Aromatoleum petrolei: one gene and its partner. The protein of the gene in region 1 interacts with the protein of each later gene in a pairwise test. Links are inferred from orthologs where the notes say so. Each region holds a gene or a part of one and is shown in the gene's direction. Other genes may lie near its edges.

What was found.
Region 2: the proteins of hypB (region 1) and ToN1_RS00295 interact in binary tests that used the Escherichia coli proteins (3 or more experiments, as listed by UniProt). The link is inferred for Aromatoleum petrolei from one-to-one orthologs.

What each region holds. Positions count from the first base shown.
Region 1 is NZ_CP059560.1:2,754,464-2,759,171, forward strand. The notes cover bases 1,690-4,665. They hold hypB (hydrogenase nickel incorporation protein HypB), read left to right. Parts: upstream 1,690-2,705; coding sequence 2,706-3,626; downstream 3,627-4,665. Other genes in these bases: ToN1_RS12595 (nickel-dependent hydrogenase large subunit), read left to right, coding at 1,690-2,191; hypA (hydrogenase maturation nickel metallochaperone HypA), read left to right, coding at 2,184-2,525; ToN1_RS12610 (Kae1-like domain-containing protein), read left to right, coding at 3,635-4,665. Outside these bases: ToN1_RS12580 (HyaD/HybD family hydrogenase maturation endopeptidase), read left to right, coding at 1-41; ToN1_RS12585 (HypC/HybG/HupF family hydrogenase formation chaperone), read left to right, coding at 43-324; [NiFe]-hydrogenase assembly chaperone HybE, read left to right, coding at 321-905; more of ToN1_RS12595, read left to right, coding at 1,070-1,689; more of ToN1_RS12610, read left to right, coding at 4,666-4,708. UniProt on the Escherichia coli protein: Involved in the maturation of [NiFe] hydrogenases. Required for nickel insertion into the metal center of the hydrogenase. Exhibits a low intrinsic GTPase activity, which is essential for nickel insertion.
Region 2 is NZ_CP059560.1:60,352-75,767, reverse strand. What follows is about bases 7,276-10,268. They hold ToN1_RS00295 (FKBP-type peptidyl-prolyl cis-trans isomerase), read left to right. Parts: upstream 7,276-8,528; coding sequence 8,529-9,008; downstream 9,009-10,268. Other genes in these bases: ToN1_RS00290 (ABC transporter ATP-binding protein), read left to right, coding at 9,100-10,268; ToN1_RS00300 (peroxiredoxin), read left to right, coding at 8,051-8,563; lexA (transcriptional repressor LexA), read right to left, coding at 7,300-7,911. Also shown: ToN1_RS00330 (CHASE domain-containing protein), read left to right, coding at 1-1,559; ToN1_RS00325 (M61 family metallopeptidase), read left to right, coding at 1,908-3,719; ToN1_RS00320 (MATE family efflux transporter), read right to left, coding at 3,726-5,105; ToN1_RS00315 (Y-family DNA polymerase), read right to left, coding at 5,169-6,602; translesion DNA synthesis-associated protein ImuA, read right to left, coding at 6,538-7,260; more of ToN1_RS00290, read left to right, coding at 10,269-11,181; ToN1_RS00285 (transglycosylase SLT domain-containing protein), read right to left, coding at 11,197-12,705; ToN1_RS00280 (diguanylate cyclase domain-containing protein), read left to right, coding at 12,848-13,816; gloB (hydroxyacylglutathione hydrolase), read right to left, coding at 13,823-14,614; ToN1_RS00270 (class I SAM-dependent methyltransferase), read left to right, coding at 14,613-15,353; rnhA (ribonuclease HI), read left to right, coding at 15,354-15,416. UniProt on the Escherichia coli protein: Folding helper with both chaperone and peptidyl-prolyl cis-trans isomerase (PPIase) activities. Chaperone activity prevents aggregation of unfolded or partially folded proteins and promotes their correct folding.

The sequences.
Region 1 (4,708 bases):
ATGGGCTGCAGACGCCTCCCAAGGTCGCGGAGGCTGCGTAGCATGTGTCTGTCGGTGCCGATGCAGGTCGAGTCCTGGGTGGGCGACGGCGAGATCGCGTGGGTCCGGCGCGGTGATCGCCGCGAGCAGGCCAACATGCTGCTCGTCGGCCCGCAGCCCGTCGGCACCTGGCTGCTGATTGCGCTTGGTTTCGCCAAGGACGTGCTCGACGAAGAGAGCCTCGCGCTGACCGAGGAGGCGCTCGCGGCGCTGGCGGCGACGCTTGACGGCGACTACGACCCCGACGCGTGGTTCAAGGACCTGGGCGGGCGGGAAGCGGCATGAGCGAGGTGCTCCCCTTCGTCCGCGTGCCGGCGGTCCGTCCGGCGGCGGCGCAGGTCGCCGCGGTCTGGGATGACGACCCGAGCCCGACGATGGAACGCCATTTCCGCCGTGTGCACGAAACGCGCATGCTCGGTCTGCCCTTCCTCAACGAAGCCCTCGACGTCGCGGTCGCCGCGTGCGAGCGCGTCGGCGGGGACTGGCTGGCGGCGGTGGTGACGCCGTGGAGCATCCAGCTCGTGCTGCTGCCGGGCGGCGGCACGCTGTGGTGCGATACCGCGGCCGGAATGCGCCACACGCTGAGCCTGCCGGTGGGCAATCTCGTGTTCATCGGCGAGGCGGCCGAACACGCCTCGGACCTCGTGCCGGCCTTCCAGTACTGCCCCCTGATCACGCCGCCCGAGGGCATCGCGGACACCGACGCAGCCTGCGCGATCGCGCGCGAGGCGCTCGCCACCGTGCTCAAGCCGCTGGCCGCAAGCGTCGCCGATCCCACTGGGGCGCTCCCCTCCGAAGATGCCGATCCGAATCCGCGGACGCCGCCCTCGCCCTCGCGTCGCGCCTTCCTGCGCGGCCGCTCCTAGACATGCGTCAACGGTTGCCGTCGGCAGGCTTTCGCCCTCGCGCGTCTGCGCCTATCATCGTCCGCACCCGGCGGATGCGCGCCCACAGCGCGTTTTCCGGGCCGCGCGCGCATGGGGTGCGGCGGCATGCGTGTGGCGACCGGACGGCGGAACGGAGAAGGCGGATGAACCCGGGGGGAACGATGCGGCTGGTGGCGCGGCGGCAAGGGCGGAGGATCGTCCATGTCGAGGTCGACAACCCCCGGCCGCAGGCCGCGCGCGTACTCGTCGGGCGGACGGTCGAGGAGGCGATCAAACTCGTTCCGACCCTCTTCAGTCTGTGCTCGCACGCGCAGCGGATCGCCGCCACGGCGGCCTGTGTCGCGGCGGGCGCCGCGCAGACGGAGCGCCCCGAGGCCTGGGCCGAGGAGCGCGAACTCGCGACCGAAATGACGCAGGAGCACCTGTGGCGCCTGATGCTCGACTGGCCCACGCTGTTCGGCCACGCCCCGCGCCGCGACCGCTTCGCGGAACTGCACCGTCGCCTGGCGCGTCTCGTGGATGCCCGCGCAGCCTATGAATTGGGCGGAGATATCCTCGATCTGGTCGCGGTGGAATTGCTGCAGGGTTTCTTCATGGCCACGCGCGGACCGAGCAGCCTGCGCGAGTTCGTCGAGCGGGCGCGGCGCGGCGGCACCATCGGCGCGGCGCTGGGCGACCTGATCGAAATGGGCTCCTCGACCCCGAAAGAAGAGGCCGTGCCGCTCCTGCCCGTGCTGGCGGCGGGCGCGTGGGCGAACGAACTGGGCGGGGTGCCGTCGGCGGATTTCTGCGCGACGCCGACCCTCTTCGGCAAGGCGCACGAAACCGGGGTGCTGTCGCGTCACGCCGGCGAATTGATGGTGCGCGGCCTGCTCATGCATCGCCATCGCATCGCCGCGCGGCTGTTCGCGCGCGTGGTCGATCTGTCGGAATGTGCGAGCCGCCTGCGCCATCCGCTCGCGTCCGACATGGCCAAGCTGGTCGATGCGGCGCCGCTGGGCGAGCACGCCGGGCTCGCCTGCGTCGAGACCGCCCGCGGGCTGCTGATGCACGCGGTGCGCCTCGACGGCGATCGCATCGCCGAATACGCGATCGTCGCGCCGACCGAATGGAATTTCCACGCCGAAGGTCCCTTCGTGCGCGAAGGCTGCGGCTGGGAGGCGGAGTCGGACGAGGCGGCGCTGCTGCGCCTGAAGGCCCTCGCGTTGTCGCTCGACCCCTGCGTCGAGTACGAGATCGCGATCGAGGACGTGGCCGGTGCATGAGATGTCGCTCGCGGAGAGCATCCGCGGCATCGTCGAGGACGCCGCGCAGGCGCAGGGCGCCGCGCGCGTGAAGACCGTCGTGCTGGAGATCGGGGAGCTGTCGTCGGTGGAGATCGAGGCGCTGCGCTTCTGCCTCGACGTCGTGCTGAGCGATTCGCTGGCGGACGGCGCGGCGATCGAGATCGAGGCCGTCCCCGGCGTCGGCTGGTGCCTCGCGTGCGACCGCAGCGTGCCGCTCGCGCAGCGCTACGATGCCTGTCCCGAGTGCGGCGGTTACCAGGTGCGACCGACCGGCGGCACGGAGATGCGCGTGAGCGAAATCGAGGTGGAGTGAGGCGAAGATGCCGTCGAATATTCCTGGCGGCAAACGCAGTCGTTCGCCCTGGGCTTGTCGGAGGGTGGCGGCAGGGATTCGACAGGCCTGGCCTGTGGAAGGTCGAAGGGCTGAGCCCGAACGGTATCGAGTTGCAGCAGGCCGTGGAATGGGGGCTTGCGAACGAGTTGGAGCAAGGTGATGTGTACGGTGTGCGGTTGTGGTTCGGGCGAAGTGAGTATCGGTGGCGCGGGGTGGTCCAGGGGCGCGCGTGCGAAGGGCGGGGCGACGCGCGGGTGGAAGGTCGCGGCACCCGCGCACGCGCATGAACAGGCCAACGAACCCGCCGCGGAGGCCGCCGCCGACGACGCGCACATCCATCCCGCCCATCACCACCTGCACTTCGGTGCCGGCGCGGCCCACGCGCACGCGCCCGGCCTCACGCAGTCACAGATGGTGAAAATCGAGCGCGACATCCTAGGCAAGAACGACGCCCGCGCCGACGAAAACCGCCGCACCCTCGCCGCGCGCGGCATTTTCGCGCTGAACCTCGTCTCCAGTCCCGGCTCCGGCAAGACGACGCTGCTCGTGCGCACGCTCACCGAACTCGCCGGGCGCGTGCCGGCAGCGGTCATCGAAGGCGACCAGCAAACCGAATTCGACGCCGAACGCATCCGCGCGACCGGCGTGCCGGCGCTGCAGATCAACACCGGCAAGGGCTGCCACCTCGACGCCGACATGGTCGGCCGCGCACTCGCACAGATGGACCTCGCCGACGACAGCCTGCTGCTGATCGAGAACGTCGGCAACCTCGTGTGCCCGGCGGCCTTCGATCTGGGCGAGGCGCACAAGGTCGCGATCCTGTCGGTGACCGAGGGCGAGGACAAGCCGCTCAAGTACCCCGACATGTTCGCCGCCGCTGACCTGATGCTGCTCAACAAGGTCGACCTGCTGCCGTATCTCGCTTTCGACGTCGAGCGCGCGATCGGCTACGCGCGTCGCGTGAATCCCGCGATCGAGGTGATCCGCAGCTCCTCGACGAACGGGGAGGGCATTTCGCAGTGGCTCGCGTGGCTCGAGCGCGGCATGGCGAAGGCGCGCGTGGCCCGGCAGCGGGCCTGAGTCCGTCGGTGAGCATCGCGCACGACGCCCCTCCGTATGCCGTGACGCTGCCGCTCGCGCCGCGCGGCCCGGCCGTGCTCGCATTCGGCGCCTGGTACAAGAACGCGCTGTGCCTGGCTGCCGAGGGCGAGGGCCGGCTCGGCGCGACGGTCGGCGACCTCGACACGCCCGAGGCCTGTCACGACATGGACGCCTGGGCCGAGGCGATGCTCGCCCATCGCACGCCCGCCGCCGTCGCCCACGACCTGCACCCGGACTTCCACTCCAGCCGCCGCGCGGTCGAGCTGGCCGAGCGCCTCGGGGTGCCGGCCATCGCCGTGCAGCACCACCACGCCCACGTCGCCGCGGTGCTGGCGGAGCACGAGCATCCCGGCCCGGCGCTGGGCCTCGCGCTCGACGGCGTCGGCCTCGGCACGGACGGCACGGCCTGGGGTGGCGAGCTGCTGCGCGTCGACGGCGCGTCCTTCGAGCGCCTGGGCCATCTCGCGCCCCTGCCGCTCGCGGGCGGCGACCGCGCGGCGCGCGAACCGTGGCGCATGGCCGCGGCCGTGCTGCACCGGGCCGGCCGCGCCGGCGAGATCGCGACCCGCTTCGCCTCCCAGCCCGCCGCGGCGATGCTCGCGCAGCTCCTCGAGCGCGAGGCCTTGTGCCCGCCGACCTCCAGCCTCGGCCGCGTGTTCGACGCCACCGCGGGGCTGCTGGGCCTGTGCCCGGTGATGCGCGTCGAGGCGGAAGCCGCGATCGCGCTGGAGCGTGCGGCGGCCGAGTACCTCGACCACAACGGTGAAGCCCGGCCCGAGGCCGACGGCTGGACGACGGATGGGGCCGGGCGACTCGACCTGATGCCGCTCCTCGTCGCGCTGGCGGACGAACCGGACACGGGCCGCGGTGCCGCGCGCTTCCACGTCACGCTCGCCGCCGCGCTCGACGACTGGGTCGCACAGGCGGCGGCGCGCACCGGCCTCGACGTCGTCGCACTCTCCGGCGGCTGCCTGCACAACCGCATCCTGTCGCAACACCTGGCCGCCGGCCTGCGCGCGCGCGGCCTCACGGTGCTCGAAGCGCGGCGGCTGTCGCCCGGC
Region 2 (15,416 bases), 2.7 Mb from region 1 along the record:
AGGTGGTGTTGCGCGTCATGCCGGTGGGGCGCGATGGGGATCGCTTGCGTCTGCGGTTTGCGGTGTCGGATACCGGGATCGGCATTCCGCCGGAGAAGCAGGAGGAGATCTTTTCTCCCTTCAGTCAGGCGGATACCTCGACGAGCCGGCGCTTCGGTGGAACCGGCCTCGGACTGGCGATCAGCAGGCAACTGGTCGGACTCATGGGCGGGCAGCTCGGCGTGCGCAGCGAGCCCGGACAGGGCAGCGAGTTCTTCTTCGAGCTGCCGTTTGCGACGGAGGAAAGGCCGGCAGTGGCGGTGCCGGCACCCGTTCCGCAGCGGGTGCTGATTGTCGATGACCATCCGCTGGCGCGCGAAGCGCTGACCGCGGTTGTCATGGCGTTGGGGTGGTCGGTCGAAGTCGCCGATTCCGGCGCGGCGGCCATCGAGGCTGTGCGGACACGTCGCGAATCAGGGCAACCATTCGATGTCTTGCTGCTCGACTGGCGCATGCCGGGCATGGACGGGCTGGCGACGGCCGCGGCGCTGCGTCCCATGTTCGGCAGCGATGCGCATCCGGTGATCGTGATGGTGACGGCAGCCGACCGGGAAGCGTTGCAGAGGCATCCGGATAGCCGTTTCGCCGACCGCGTGTTGACCAAGCCGGTGACAGCTACGACCTTGCTCGAAGCAGTGGCGGAACTCGTTGCGGGCAGGGGCGGAGGAGAGGTCGGTGTGTCGACCTCGACGCCGTCGGGTCGCCTTGCCGGATACCGTGTACTCGTGGTGGACGACAGCGACATCAACCGCGAGGTTGCCCAAGGGATTCTCGAGGGCGAGGGCGCACGGGTTGCCCAGGCGGAGCACGGCGAGGCGGCCCTCGGGCTGCTGGAGCGACAGCCCGCGGACTTCGATGCAGTGCTGATGGACGTGCAGATGCCGGTCATGGACGGCTACGAGGCGACGCGCCGTATCCGCGCATCCGAAGCGCTGCGGGCGTTGCCCGTGATCGCGGTGTCGGCCGGTGCCTTCCATGACCAGCATACGGCCGCACTACAGGCCGGAATGAGCGGCTTCGTGTCGAAGCCATTCGCGGCCGAGGATCTGATCTCGGCTCTGCAGACTTATGCGCCTCGGCCGATCTCCGCAGCGGCACCCGCAGCGCCTGTTTCGGTTGCGCCCGGCGCAGACGAGGTCGTGCTAGACGCTGCGCTCGGTCTCAGACTGTGGCGCGACGCGAAGACCTACGCGACCTATCTCCAGCGCTTTGTCGATACCTGCGGAGGGGATCCTGGCAGGATCGCCGCTTTCCTGCATGCGGGGAACCCCGCGGCGGCAGTGGGCGTGGTGCACAAACTGCGCGGCGCGGCGGGGGCGATGGGTCTGCCGCGACTGGCGAATGCCGCCGCCGTGGCGGAAACGGCCTTGAAGGATGGCGGGGCTCCTCAGGGGGCGGTGGACCGTCTGCAGGAGGCGATGGATGCGACGCTCTCCGAGATCGGACGCTTCCTGTCGCCCGTGCAGCAGATTGCCAAGGGCGGGCCGTCGACCGACGCGGTGCGCGCGACTGTGGAGTGAGGTGGCGGGGGCTTTCACAGAACTGTCCGCTTATCCCCACGCGGCGTGTGCAGTCTTGTGGACAACTTGTGGGGACGTGCTTCAGGCCACTGAAGCATAAGGAAATGTCGTCGCTGCACAAAAATGAGGCATTTTCGCAACGCGTGTTGTGGGAAAGTCGTTCCTTATCCCCACGGAGCGTGAGCAGTCCTGTGGACAAGTTGTGGGGAGGTGTCGCAGAGGACTGACGCGAAAGGAAATGCTGCTTCTGCGCAAAAATGAGGCATCGACACAACGTGCTCGGTGGCCGTCCGATGCAGCTCTGCTGCGGCTAAAATCGACGGTTTGCTTCGTTCTGCGGAATTTTCAATGCCCCACCAGCCCCGCGTGTCGTACACCATCGCCCCCGCGCGTCCGAACGCACACATCTTCGAAGTCACCTGCACGGTCGCCAGCCCCGATCCGGCCGGACAGGTGTTTCGTCTTCCTGCGTGGATTCCCGGCAGCTACATGATCCGCGAGTTCGCCCGCAACATCATCACCCTGCGCGCGGAATGCGGCGGTCGACCGGTCGCGATGGAAAAGCTCGACAAGCACAGTTGGCGTGCGGCGCCGGTGGAGGCCGGGCGAGCCTTGACGCTGAGCTACGAAGTCTACGCATGGGACCTCTCGGTGCGCGCCGCGCATCTCGATGCCACGCACGGATTCTTCAACGGCACCAGCGTGTTCCTCGCGGTTGAGGGACGGACCGACGAGCCCTGCTATGTGGACATTCTCCCGCCGGATGGCCCGGAGCTGCAGACATGGAAGGTCGCGACGACCTTGCGGCGCCCGGCCGGAAATCCGCTCGCGGCGCCCGCGATGGGGTTCGGCCTCTACTACGCGGAAAACTACGACGAGCTCGTCGATCACCCGGTCGAAATGGGCTGCTTCACGCACGCCCGCTTCGAGGCGGCGGGCGTTCCGCACGACATCGTGCTCACGGGGCGGCATGACTGCGATCTCGAACGCTTGTGCAGCGATCTCTCGCGCATCTGCACGTGGCAGATCGAACTGTTTGGCACGCCCGCCCCGGTCGATCGCTACCTCTTCCTGACGATGGTGGTCGGCGACGGTTACGGTGGCCTCGAGCACCGTGCCTCGACGGCGCTGCTGACCGGGCGCAATGATCTGCCCTACGTCGGCATGCACGAGCACACCGACGGCTACCGGACCTTCCTCGGCCTGTGCAGCCACGAGTATTTCCACACCTGGAACGTCAAGCGCATCAAGCCCGCGGCGTTCGCGCCCTACGACCTCGCCACCGAAAACTACACGCGCCTGCTGTGGGCGTTCGAGGGCTTCACTTCCTACTACGACGATCTCGCGCTGGTGCGCTCGGGCGTGATCGGCGTGGAGGATTACCTCGCGCTGCTAGGCAAGACGATGTCCGGCGTGCTGCGCGGCAGCGGCCGCCTCAAGCAGAGCGTCGCCGAATCGTCCTTCGACGCGTGGATCAAGTACTACCGGCAGGACGAGAACGCGCCCAATGCGATCGTCAGCTACTACGCGAAGGGTGCGCTGATCGCACTCGCACTGGACCTCCAGCTGCGCGCCGCGAGTGCGGGGCGGAAGAGCCTCGACGACGTGATGCGCCTGCTGTGGCAGCGGCACGGCCTGACGGGCGAGGGGGTCGCCGAGGATGGCCTGTTCGCGCTTGTCGCCGAGGTGGGGGAAGCTGGCCTCAAGGGGGCGGGGCGGCGCCTGTCGCGCTGGCTGAAGGACGCGGTCGAGGGGACCGAGGATCTGGCGCTGGACGAGTTCCTCAGGGCGTTCGGGATCGAGTTCCGCGCCGAGGCCGCCGCGAAGGGAGCCTGGTTGGGTGTGAAGCTGGCTGGCGGTAACGGCGAGGCGAAGCTCGCAAACGTGTTCGACGACGGCCCCGCGCAGCGATGCGGGCTTTCGGCGGGGGATGTGCTCGTCGCCATCGATGGCCTCAAGGTGACGGCCGCGTCGCTCGACGGCATGCTCGCGCGCCGCGGGCCGGGGGAGCAGGTGACCATCCACGCCTTCCGGCGCGACGAGCTGATTACCGTTACGGCCGAACTGGTGCCTCAGCCGGCCGATACGGTGAAGCTCGCGAGCGGCAAGCGCGTCTCGGCGGCGATGCGGGCGCTGCGTGAGGGCTGGCTGGGAAGCTGAGCGTCCTCAGGCAGGAGATTCCTCCTGCCGTCGCATGACGGCGCGCAGCAGCCAGCCGAACAGCATCGCGGCGACCGTCGTGGACATTACGCCTGCCTCCCAGAAACCGGCCACGTGTGGTCCGTCGGTGCGCCAGGGGGCATGGAAGCTCGCCCAATAGCCGCCGGCGAGGCCCACGCCCCAGAAGCACACGGCGTGCATCAGCATCGGCACGAAGGTCACCTTGTAGCCGCGCAGCGCATGCGCCGCGACGGTCTGCACCGAGTCGAACAGCTGGTAGAGGCAGACGTAGATCAGCAGCATCAGGCTGACGGTACGCACGGCGACGTCTTCCGAGAACAGCGCGATGAGCGGCTCGCGCGCGATCCATAGCGCGATGCCGATGAGCGACGCGAGTCCCGCCGTGACGATCATGCCCACCCGTATCGTCATGCGTGCCCGGGCCCAGTCGCGCGCGCCGGCCGCCTGGCCGACGAGGACGAGCACGGCGATCGACATCGCCAGCGGCAGCATGTAGATCAGGGCGGCGACGTTCGCGACGACGCGATGGCCGGCGACGGCCTCGGCGCCCAGGCGGGCGGCGAACAGCGCGATCAGCGTGAAGGACGACACCTCGATGAAGGTCGACAGCCCCATCGGCACGCCCAGGCGCAGCAGGCCGAGGATCTCCTTGGCCTGCGGCCCGCGCCAGTGCGAGAAGAGGCGATATGGCCGGTAGCCCGGATTGCGCGCGAGGTAGACGGCGCCGCAGGTGAAGGCGAGCCAGTTCACGATTGCCGTCGAGATGCCGCAGCCGAGCACGCCCAGAGGCGGCAGCCATAGATGGCCGTACACCAGTGCCCACGCGAGCGGAACATGGGTCGTGGTGACGATGAAGCTGATCGCCATCAGCACACGCGGCTTGCCCACGGCGTTGTTGAAGGCATAGAAGGTGCGGTACAACAGCACGGCGGGCAGGCCCACGGCGGTGGCGAGGAGGTACTCGCGGGTCTTTGCGTCGACGTCGGCGGGGACGCTGCTCAACTCCAGCAGGAAGCCGGGGAAGACCATTAGCGCGATGCCGGGCACGGCGAGCATCAGCGCGAGCCAGAACCCCTGCTGCAGCGAGGGCGCGATCCCTTCCATGCGGCCGGCGCCGAAATGATGCGCGACGGTCGGGGCGACGGCCTGCAGCACGCCCACCACCAGCATCACGATGGAGATATATACGCCGCTGCCGACGGCGACCGCGGCGAGGTCGACGGTGCTGTAGCGGCCCACGATCACGGTGTCGGCGATCAGCATGCTCATCGACAGGATCTGCGCGACTAGTACGGGCCACGCGTGGTGCAGCAGCTGGCGGGCGATGAGGGAGGCCGAGACGGACGACGAGGCGGGGGCGCTCAAGGAAGAGGGGGATCGGGGTTGAGGGAAGGATTCCCGGCGGGAACCGGGAGTGGGGAAGCGAGTTTAGCCAAAAAAACCATGCACGTACCAGCCACCGGGTGGGTCGAGCTGCTCGAATACCCACCACAGCGCGGCATCGGGTGCGCGGGCGATGTAGTAGTCGCGACGCATGTCGGCGCCGTCCCACCACCCGGATTCGATGCGTTCCGGCCCGCGCAGCAGCGTCAGCGCGCGGATAGAGTCGAGCGCGCGCGGTTCGTTCATCAGCCATAGGGGGCGAGGGCCGGTGGCCGGCGGGGTGCTGTGGGGGGCGGGGCGTCCGGGGTCGGCGAGGCGCCAGGCGCGTTCGGGCCGGTGCTCGCAAACCGGATGTACGGTACGAACCGCCTCGCGCCCCAGCCGCGCGCGCAGACGATCGAGCAGCAGGGCGGCGGCGTCGCGTGCGCTGTCGGGGTCGCTGAACAGGTCCTGCGTGCGCCCCGGGGTGACCACCGGGTTGTCGGCGAGAAGGCGCAGTGCCTCGACCGGCGCGGGCAACTGCAGCGCGGCGAGGTGTTCGCGGGCAAGCATCAGCAGTCGCCCGTCGTCGCGCCCCGGCGTGCCGGTGACGATCTCGAGCACGGTGTCGGGGTGGCCCTCGTGCTCCAGCTGCAGGCGGCAGCGATCGAGCGCGGCATGGCGGGCGGCAAGCCAGGCGGACAGCCCGGAAAACAGCCTTCCGGCGGCGAACAGCAGTGGCTCGGTGTGCAGCAGGCTCGCGGGCAGGACCAGCCGCGATTCGAAGCGTTCCGGCGGCAGAAACCAGGGGCGCGGATCGGGGCGTTCGCCGCGGGCCCGCGCGAGCGTGTCGAGCACGACGGAGGCCTGGCGGCGGGCGAGCCCGTCGCGCGGCAGGCGGGCGACGTCGCCGATGCGGCGGGCGCCGATGCCGTGCAGCAGGTCGAGCGTGGCGCGGGATACTTCGGCGCCGTCGCCGAGCAGTTCGACGGGCAGGTCGTCGAGCTTGCGCCACCACTCGGCGGCGGCCCGGAGCTGCCGGCCCGGGTGCGTGCGCGCGAGCCAGCGTGCCGCGAGCGGGGTCGGGGCAGCGGCGATCGCGGCATCCAGGCCGAGCGGCGCGAGGCCGGCGCGGATGCGCCGCACCAGCCCCGTGACGCCGCCGAACAGGCGCAGGCTGCCGCTCGTTTCCAGCACCAGCCCATCGGGCGGGTCGATGCTGACGCAGGGCGTGAATTGCGTGGCCCACGCGGCGAACTCCGCCAGCGTCGCGGCCTCGAGCGCCGGGTCGCGTTCGCGCAGTTGCAGCGACGGAGCGACCGCGAGGGCGCCGGCCGCGCCCTGGCCGGGTTCGACGCCGCGCGCGAGCGCAGCGGCAGTCGCCGCGACCACGCGCGCGCCGGGGCTGTGTTCGACGACCGCCAGTTCGCCCGGCTCATCCACGCCGCGCGTGAATACCTGCAGCGGCAGATCGGACAGGATCAGGGCGAACCAGAGCATCGTTGAGGGCGGGAATGCGGCGCAGGCCGGGTCGTTGCGGGAGGGACAGGTACAGCGGGGCGGCGAGGCCGGGGCCGCGCCGTTTGAGGATGTCCACGGCGAGTTCGCCGTCGCTCGCAGCGAGCCGCAGGCGCAAGACGGCGGGGGAGGGCTGCCGGGCGGCGGAGACGGGACGGAACAGGAACAGCGGGGTCGCGGAGCTTTCGGCGGCGAGTTGCAGACGCCGCAAGGCGGCGGTGTCCGCACGTGCCAGCCAGGCGAGCACGATGCTGCTGCCGCCCGACGCTAATGCCTGTCGCACCGACCACAGGATTTCGGCGTGGTTGCCCGGTTCGAGCAGCAGCAAACGTTCGAGCGGCACCCCCGCTGCGACGAGGGCAGGGGCGTAGGGCAGATGGGGCGGGGCGACCCAGACGATCCAGCGATCGGCCGGCAGGGCGTGCAGCACGGGCAGCAGCAGTCCGAGTTCGCCGATACCGGGGCGGTCGGACAGCAGTTCGATCAGCGCATTACGGGGCCAGCCGCCGCCCGGCAGCTGGGCATCGAGCGCCGCGAAGCCGGTGGCGATGCCCGCCTCGGCCGACTGCGCGAGCCGGTCCGCCTGCCATACGAGGCCGGACGGCAGGGCTGCGAGGGTGGTCTGGGCGAGGGCGGCCATCGAAAGCGGGGGGCGGGAGGAGGATCACGGCGGCAGGCTTCACAGCGAGCCGTTGCGCACCAGGCCGACGGCGATCCCCTCGATCGTCAGGGGGGTGCTGCGGGTATCGACGACGATGGGCGCGAAATCGGGGTTGGCCGGCAGCAGGCTGACGATGGGGCCCTTGCTGGTGAAGGTCTTCACGGTCACCTCGTCCTCGACGCGGGCGACCACCACCTGCCCGGAACGTGCCTCGTGGCTGCGGTGCACGGCGAGCAGGTCGCCGTCGAGGATGCCTGCGTCGCGCATGCTCATGCCGCGCACGCGCAGCAGGTAGTCGGCGCGCGGCGAGAAGAGGGCCGGGTCGATCTGGTGGCGCGATTCGATGTGCTCGACCGCGAGGATGGGACTGCCGGCCGCGACCCGACCGATCAGCGGCAGACCGAGCCCTTGGGCAAGGCGGATGCCGCGCGCGCGCCCCTCCTCGAGCAGGATCGCGCCCTTCGCGGCGAGTGCGCGCAGATGGCTTTCGGCCGCGTTCGGCGAACGGAAGCCGAATGCGCTGCATACCTCGGCGCGCGTGGGCGGACGCCCCTCGGATTCGACCGTCTGGCGGATGAACTCGAGGATTTCGCTCTGGCGGGCGGTCAGGTTGTGGTCGCGGTTGCTCATGGGGTTCTCCGGGGTAACTGTAATTTTAAACAGCTTGTGCTGATCCGCAAGCATTAAATCGGTGTAGCGCAAGCGGGGGAGACGCAGGTAGAGTTCGCTTCGTGTCTCGGCTAGAATCCAACGACGTCAGGGAGATCACATGTTGCAGATCGGTGATATCGCGCCAACGTTTTCGCTGCCGGATGCGGACATGGAGGATTTCGACCTCGCCGCAGAACGCGGCAGGCACCATGTGGTCCTCTACTTTTACCCTCGTGACAACACGCCGGGATGCACCATGCAGGCGGCCGACTTCTCCGATCATGAAGACGAATTCGCCCGCTACGACTGCATCGTCGTCGGCGTCAGTCCCGACGATTGCCTGACCCACGCCGAATTCCGCGACCAGCACGGCCTGTCGATACGTCTGCTTTCCGACGTCGAGACCGAGGTGTGCCGGCTCTACGATGTCTGGCAGCCCAAGGAAGTCGATGGTGTGAAGAAGATGGGCGTGGCGCGGACGACCTTCGTGATCGACAAGGAAGGCATCATCCGTCACGCACTCCGCGACGTTACCCCCCGCGGCCATGCGGCGGGGGTTTTTGAACTGGTCAGGAAACTGGAAACAGAGAAAGCTAATGGAAATCGTCAAGAACAGCGTCGTAACGCTTAAGTACACCGTCGTCGACCCGGACGGCAACATGATCGATGATGGTCAGCAACCGCTGGTCTACCTGCATGGCGGCTACGATGGCATCTTCCCCGCCATTGAGGAGGCGCTGCACGGCAAGAAGGTCGGTGAGCAGCTGAAGGTCAAGCTGCAGCCCGAAGATGCCTTCGGCGATTACGACGAGGAACTCGTGCTGGTCGAGGACATCAGCCAGTTCCCCGAGAACATCGAGGTCGGCATGTCCTTCGAGCGCGTCACCGACGACGGCGAGGAGGAGATGATCTACCGCATCACCGACATCGCCGACGGCAAGGTCGTTGTCGATGGCAATCATCCGCTGGCCGGCACCGCCCTGGTGTTCGATGTGACCATTGCGGAAGTGCGCCCGGCGACCGCCGAGGAGCTGGCGCACGGCCACGTGCACGGCGCGGGCGGCCACCACCACTGATCGGACGACCGGTCGCAGCATTGCCACGGGGCCGCGCAAGCGGCCCTTTTTCCATCCCTCTTTCGTTTCACTCCGCGTCCATACCCGTCCGATGACCGTACTTGCCGGAACCGACCGTCCGCCCGCGCAGGAGGACCGACCAATCGACGCCCCGCTCCTGGACGTGCGGCACTTGCGCGTGCATATCGGCGCCGCCGCACGGCCCGTACGTCCGGTCGACGGCGTCGGGTTCTCGATCGCGGCGGGGGAGACCTTTGCACTGTTGGGCGAATCCGGCTGCGGCAAGTCGATGACGGCGCTGGCCCTGCTGCGCCTGCTGCCCGACGCCGGACGCATCGTTGGCGGCGAGGTGCGCTTTGCCGGCGACGAGCTGCTCGCCCGCAGCGAGGCGGACATGCGCGAGGTGCGCGGCGGCCGGATCGCGATGATCTTCCAGGAGCCTTCGACCAGCCTGAATCCGGTGATGACCGTGATGACGCAGATCGGCGAGGTGCTGGCACGCCATCGCGGCCTGCGCGGCGCGGCGGCCCGTGCGGAAGCACAGCGCCTGCTTGACGCGGTCGGGATCCCCGACGCTGCGCGACGGCTGGACGATTACCCCTTCCAGTTTTCCGGCGGCATGAAGCAGCGTGTCATGATCGCGATGGCCCTCGCGGGCGACCCGGAACTGCTGATCGCCGACGAGCCAACGACCGCGCTCGACGTGACCATCCAGGCCCAGGTGCTCGACCTGCTCGCGCGCCTTCAGGCCGAGCGCGGCATGGGCATGCTGCTGATCACCCACGACCTGGGCGTGGTGGCGCATATGGCGCACCGCATCGGCGTGATGTACGCGGGCGAGCTGGTCGAGACCGGCGCGCGCGACGATTTTTTCCGCGCGCCCCTGCACCCGTATTCGCGCAAGCTCTTCGCCGCGCTGCCGACCGACGCCCAGCGCGGCCATCCGCTGGCGGCCCTGGGCGGGCATGTGCCGCCGCTGGACCAGGTCTTCACCGGCTGCCGCTTCGCCGGGCGTTGCCCCGACGTGTTCGAGCGCTGCCATCACGACGCCCCGGCGTGGCAGTCGGTCGGAGCGCAGGCAGTGCGCTGTCATCTGTACGCGGAAGATCATGCCGAAAGGCCCGCGGTCTCCGCCGCGGCGGCCTCGGCAGGTGCGGCTGGCGAACGTGCCGCCACAAGGACGGCGCCCCTGCTCGATGTGCGCGACCTGCAGGTGCATTTCCCGGTGCGCAAGGGACTCCTGCGGCGCGAGGTGGCGCGCGTGCGCGCCGTCGATGGCGTGAGCCTGGCGCTCGCGCCGGGCCGTACGCTGGCGCTGGTGGGCGAGTCCGGATGCGGCAAGACGACCGCCGGCAAGGCGATCCTGCAGCTCGTCGCGCCGACCGGCGGCGAGGTGTACCTCGACGGCACGCCGCTCGCGGGGCTGTCCCGCGCGGCCTTGCGCGCGCTGCGGCGCGATTTCCAGATGGTGTTCCAGGACCCCTTCGCGTCCCTGAACCCGCGCATGCGCGTCGGCGAGATCATCGAGGAGGGCATGCTCGCGCTGGGTGTCGAGAAGGATCCGTCAGCGCGCGCGGAGCAGATCGATGCCTTGCTTGCGCGCGTGGGACTCACGTCGGAAATGAGGCTGCGCTACCCGCACGAATTCTCCGGCGGCCAGCGTCAGCGTATCGCGATCGCGCGGGCCCTTGCGGTGCGCCCGAAGCTGATCGTGTGCGACGAGCCGACGAGTGCGCTGGACGTGTCGGTGCAGGCACAGATCCTCAACCTGATGCGCGAATTGCAGGCGGAGTTCGATCTCGCCTATCTCTTCATCACGCACAACATCGGCGTGGTGAGCTGGCTCGCCGACGACGTTGCGGTGATGTACCTGGGACGCATCGTCGAGCAGGGGCCGGTGGGGAAGGTGCTGGCCGCGCCGGCGCATCCCTACACCCGTGCGCTGCTCGCGGCGGTTCCCGATATCGCGCGCGAAACCGCGGCGCATGCGGGCGCTGCCGAGCGCGCAACGCGGCCGGTGGTGGCTGGCGACCTGCCGTCGCCACTGGCGCCTCCGCCCGGCTGCCACTTCCACCCCCGCTGCGAGCGGGCGACCGATATCTGCCGTGCGCAGTATCCGGCGGTAACCGACCTGCGCGGCGGGCGCAGCGTGCGCTGCCACTGGCCCGCCTGAGGCGGTCCGCGGCGTTCAGCGCTTCTGGTTCTTCTGCGCGGAGGTCGTCGTCTTGCCGGACGACTTCGGCGCGGTCTTGGCAGTCGATTTCGCGGGTGCCTTGGCGTTCCCCGACGAAGCCTTCTTGCCGGCCGCGCGCCTGCCGGTCGAGGTCTTGCCAGCCCCCGATTTCTTTCCGCCCTTCGCCTGCGCGCCCTTTGCGTCCGCCTTGGACGGGATCGTGCTGGTGTCGAGCGCGGCGTTGCGCGGAATCATCCGGGCCGCCGCGATCGCGCCGTCGGGTTCGATGCCGTTGGGGACTAGCAGGGTGTATCCGGGGCTCACGCGGCTGCGCGCATCGAGGCCGTTGATCTGGTGCAGTTCGCTCAGCGACAGGCCGAAGTCGCGTGCGACCGACGCGAGGGTGTCGCCGCGGCGCATCTCGTAGGTGCGCCACTGCTTGCCGTTGTTCTGATGTTCGGCCAGGCGGGCGCGGAAGCGTTCGGCGCGGTCGACCGGAATCACCAGCGAATCGGCTCGCGTGGTGGCGGGACGGTTGTAGGAGGGGTTGAGCGCGAGGAACTCCTCGAGCGGCATCTCGGCGAGGCGCGCGGCGGTCGCGAGGTCGATACCGGCGGGGGTGTCTACGGTGACGAAGTGGCGGGTGTTCGGAACGTAGGGCAGCTCGAAGTGGAAGAGCTCGGGCTGCGCGACGATGTTCTTCAGTGCCTGCAGCTTGGGGACATAGTTGCGGGTTTCCTCGGGCATCCGCAGCTGGCTGTATTCGGCTGGCAGCCCCTCGGCGAGGTTGCGCTGCACGGCCCGTCCTACGGCGCCTTCGCCCCAGTTGTAGGAGGCGAGGGCGAGGTGCCAGTCGCCGTGCATCTCGTAGATGGTCTGGAGGTAGTCGAGCGCGGCGTTGGTCGAGGCGATCACGTCGCGCCGTTCGTCCACCCACTTGTCTTGCGTCAGGTTGTAGTTGCGCCCGGTCGAGGGGATGAACTGCCACAGTCCCGAGGCGCGCGCGCGCGAATAGGCCATCGGGTTGTAGCTGCTCTCGACCATCGGCAGCAGGGCGAGCTCGGTGGGCATGCCGCGGCGTTCGAGTTCGTCCACGATGTGATAGAGGTAGCGCCCGCCGCGCTCGAACACCCGTTTCAGGAATCCCGGACGGTTGAGGTAGAAGAGTTGCTGTTCGGCGACCGTCTCGGTATCGAGGTCGGGCATGCCGAAGCCGCGCCGGATGCGGTCCCAGATGTCGTTCGCATCGCGTGTGAGGTCCAGTGTGAGGACGCGCGGGGCAGGGTCACGCAGTTCCAGTACTTGGCCGGGCGAGGCGGCGAGGCCTTCCGTTCTGCGCGCGGCCGATGGCGGGCGCAGGCTCCCGAGCGAACGCGGGCTGGCTTCGGCCGGCGCGGTGTCGACCGGCGCAGGGGCATTGGAGGGCAGGACATCGCCAGCCGGGGTGTCCTCTGCAATGGCCGAGGACGCCGCCGCGGTCAGCGCGATGACCAGCAGGAGAATTCGCAGGAGAGGAATCGCCATGAATCCGGCGCCTCGTTCGTGAAAAGAGGGTGGACTCTAGGGCAGGGGAGAAAGTGCGTCAAACCGGAAATCGCTGACGACATATCGGGACTTAGTTGATACCATAACAAGGTTTTATCCATCCGCTGGGATATCGACAGGCATGAAGGTTCTCGTAATTGAAGACACCGTGACGAGTGCCGCCCTGATCTGCCGGATGCTCGGCGGAATGGGGCTCGAAACCATGCATCGGCGCGACGGAGAGGGGGGCATCGAGGCCTTCCGGCAGTCACGCCCCGATCTCGTCATGCTCGACGTCGTGATGCCCGGGATGGATGGCTTCGAGGTCGCGCGGCGGATACGCCAGCTCGAGTCCGATGGCGAATGGACGCCGATCATCTTCCTGTCGGCGCGGACTCAGGACGAGGACATCGAGCGCGGCATCGCCGTGGGGGGCGACGATTATCTCGTCAAGCCGGTTTCCGAGGCGGTGCTCAAGGCCAAGGTGTGGGCCATGCAGCGCATCGCCCACATGCGTGCCTCGCTCGTGGCGCTCACGCGCAAGCTCGACGAGGCGAATCGGGAGTTGACGCGCCTGTCGGCCTTCGACGGGCTGACGGGGATCGCCAACCGCCGCACCTTCGACGCCACGCTCTCGCGCGAATGGCGGCGCGGCGCACGCAGTGGCGCGTCGATTGCGCTGATGGTGGTCGATGTCGACTGCTTCAAACAGTTCAACGACGCATACGGCCATCAGGTTGGCGACGAGTGCCTGAAGGCGGTCGCGCGCGCCCTCGCGGGCAACACCCGGCGGCCGGTCGACCTGGTGGCACGCTACGGCGGCGAGGAGTTCGCCGTCGTGCTGCCCGAAACCGACGCACAGGGCGCGGCGATCGTCGCCGAGTCGATGCGCAGGGCCGTCGAGGCCTTGGCGATCACGCACCGGCACTCGACGGCGGCACGCGTCGTCACGGTGAGCGTCGGCATTGCAGTGACGAGCCCCGAGCGCAGCGACGACGGCGGTTTCGCCACGCTGGTCGCGCGCGCCGACGAAGCGCTGTACCGCGCGAAGCGCGATGGCCGCAACCGCTGGCACCTTGCCGCGGCGCCCGAACTCGCCACGGTGCGGTAAGCCGCGTCAGAACACGTCCTTCCAGCGGCGCAGGGCGGCGAAGCATTCGGCGGAATTGGCCGGACGCTGCCCGCTGTGTGCCGTGACCGTGTCGATCACGCCGGGCAAATCGGTGCGCAGGAAGGGGTTGATGCTGCATTCGCGCGCGATGCTGGTGGGCAGCGTCGGCCGTCCTGCGGCGCGCAGGGCTTCGCATTCGGCGAGCCATGCGTCGCGCGTCGGATTGGCCGGTTCGGCCATCTGAGCAAAGGCCAGGTTGGACAGCGTGTATTCATGGGCGGCGTAGACTGCGGTGTCGCCCGGAAGCCGCGCCAGACGCTGCAGCGAGGCGTGAAGCTGCGCCGCCGTGCCGCCGAGGAGGCGGCCGCAGCCGGCGCTGAACAGGGTGTCGCCCGCGAACAGGATTCCAGGGGCATGGTAGGCGATGTGGGTCGTCGTGTGGCCGGGGATCGCCAACACGGTGAAGCTCTGCTCCAGCGCATTGAGGGCGACTTCGTCGCCTTCGCCGACACCGCGCGTGAGTCCTGGGATGTTCTCGCCCGCGGGACCGAACACCGCGGGATGGTGGCGCGCGGCGAGCTCGGCCACGCCACCGATGTGGTCGTCGTGGTGGTGGGTGAGCAGGATCGCGACGAGCCGCAGGCCGTATGCCTGCAAGGCTGCCTCGACGACGGCCGCGTCGCCGGGGTCGATGACGGCGGCGCAGGGGCCGCGGCGCAGTAACCAGATATAGTTATCGCGGAAGGCCGGAAGAGGGATAATGTCGGCGCTGCGGATTTTTGAGTGCTGATCGTCCATGTCCATCCTCAGTCTGTCGGACTGGCTTGAAACCCCGCAGGGAAGTTATCTGCTGCGGTGGGAGCAGGCCAAGTTCGATCTCATGGTAGCCGACATTTTCGGCTACAACGCGGTACAGATCGGATTGCCGGAATATGATTTCCTGCGCGGCAACCGTATTCCGTTCCGCTTCCATTGCGCGCGCTCGGGCGACATCGCAGTCGTCGCGGAGGGAAGCGCCTTGCCGTTCGCGTCGGCGAGCATCGATCTGGTGCTGCTGCCGCACGTGCTGGAGTTCTCGCGCAACCCGCACCAGGTGCTACGCGAGGTGGAGCGGGTGCTGGTGCCCGAGGGCAGCGTGATCATCGCCGGCTTCAATCCGCTCAGTCTGTGGGGAGTGCGGCGTCTGGTGGCGAGACGCTCGGGAAGCTATCCGTGGCGTGGACAATACCTGTCGGTGCGGCGCACGAAGGACTGGCTGGCGCTGCTCGGCTTCGAGACGCAGGCGGGCAGCTTCGGCTGTTACGCGCCGGCGTTCACGAGCACGAAGTGGCTGGAACGCTGGGGCTTCATGGACAAGGCGGGCGACCGCTGGTGGCCGATCTGCGGCGGGGCCTACATCATCCAGGGCATCAAGCGGGTGCAGGGAATGCGCCTGATAACGCCGAATTGGCGCGATGCGCGCGCCGCGGCAAAGCGCCTTTCACCTGTCACCCATCGCGGCCGGCAGGTGACGGGCGGCGTACAAAAAGTGGAATGAATGGAAGAAGTCGAGATATTTACCGACGGGGCGTGCAGCGGCAATCCGGGCCCCGGCGGCTGG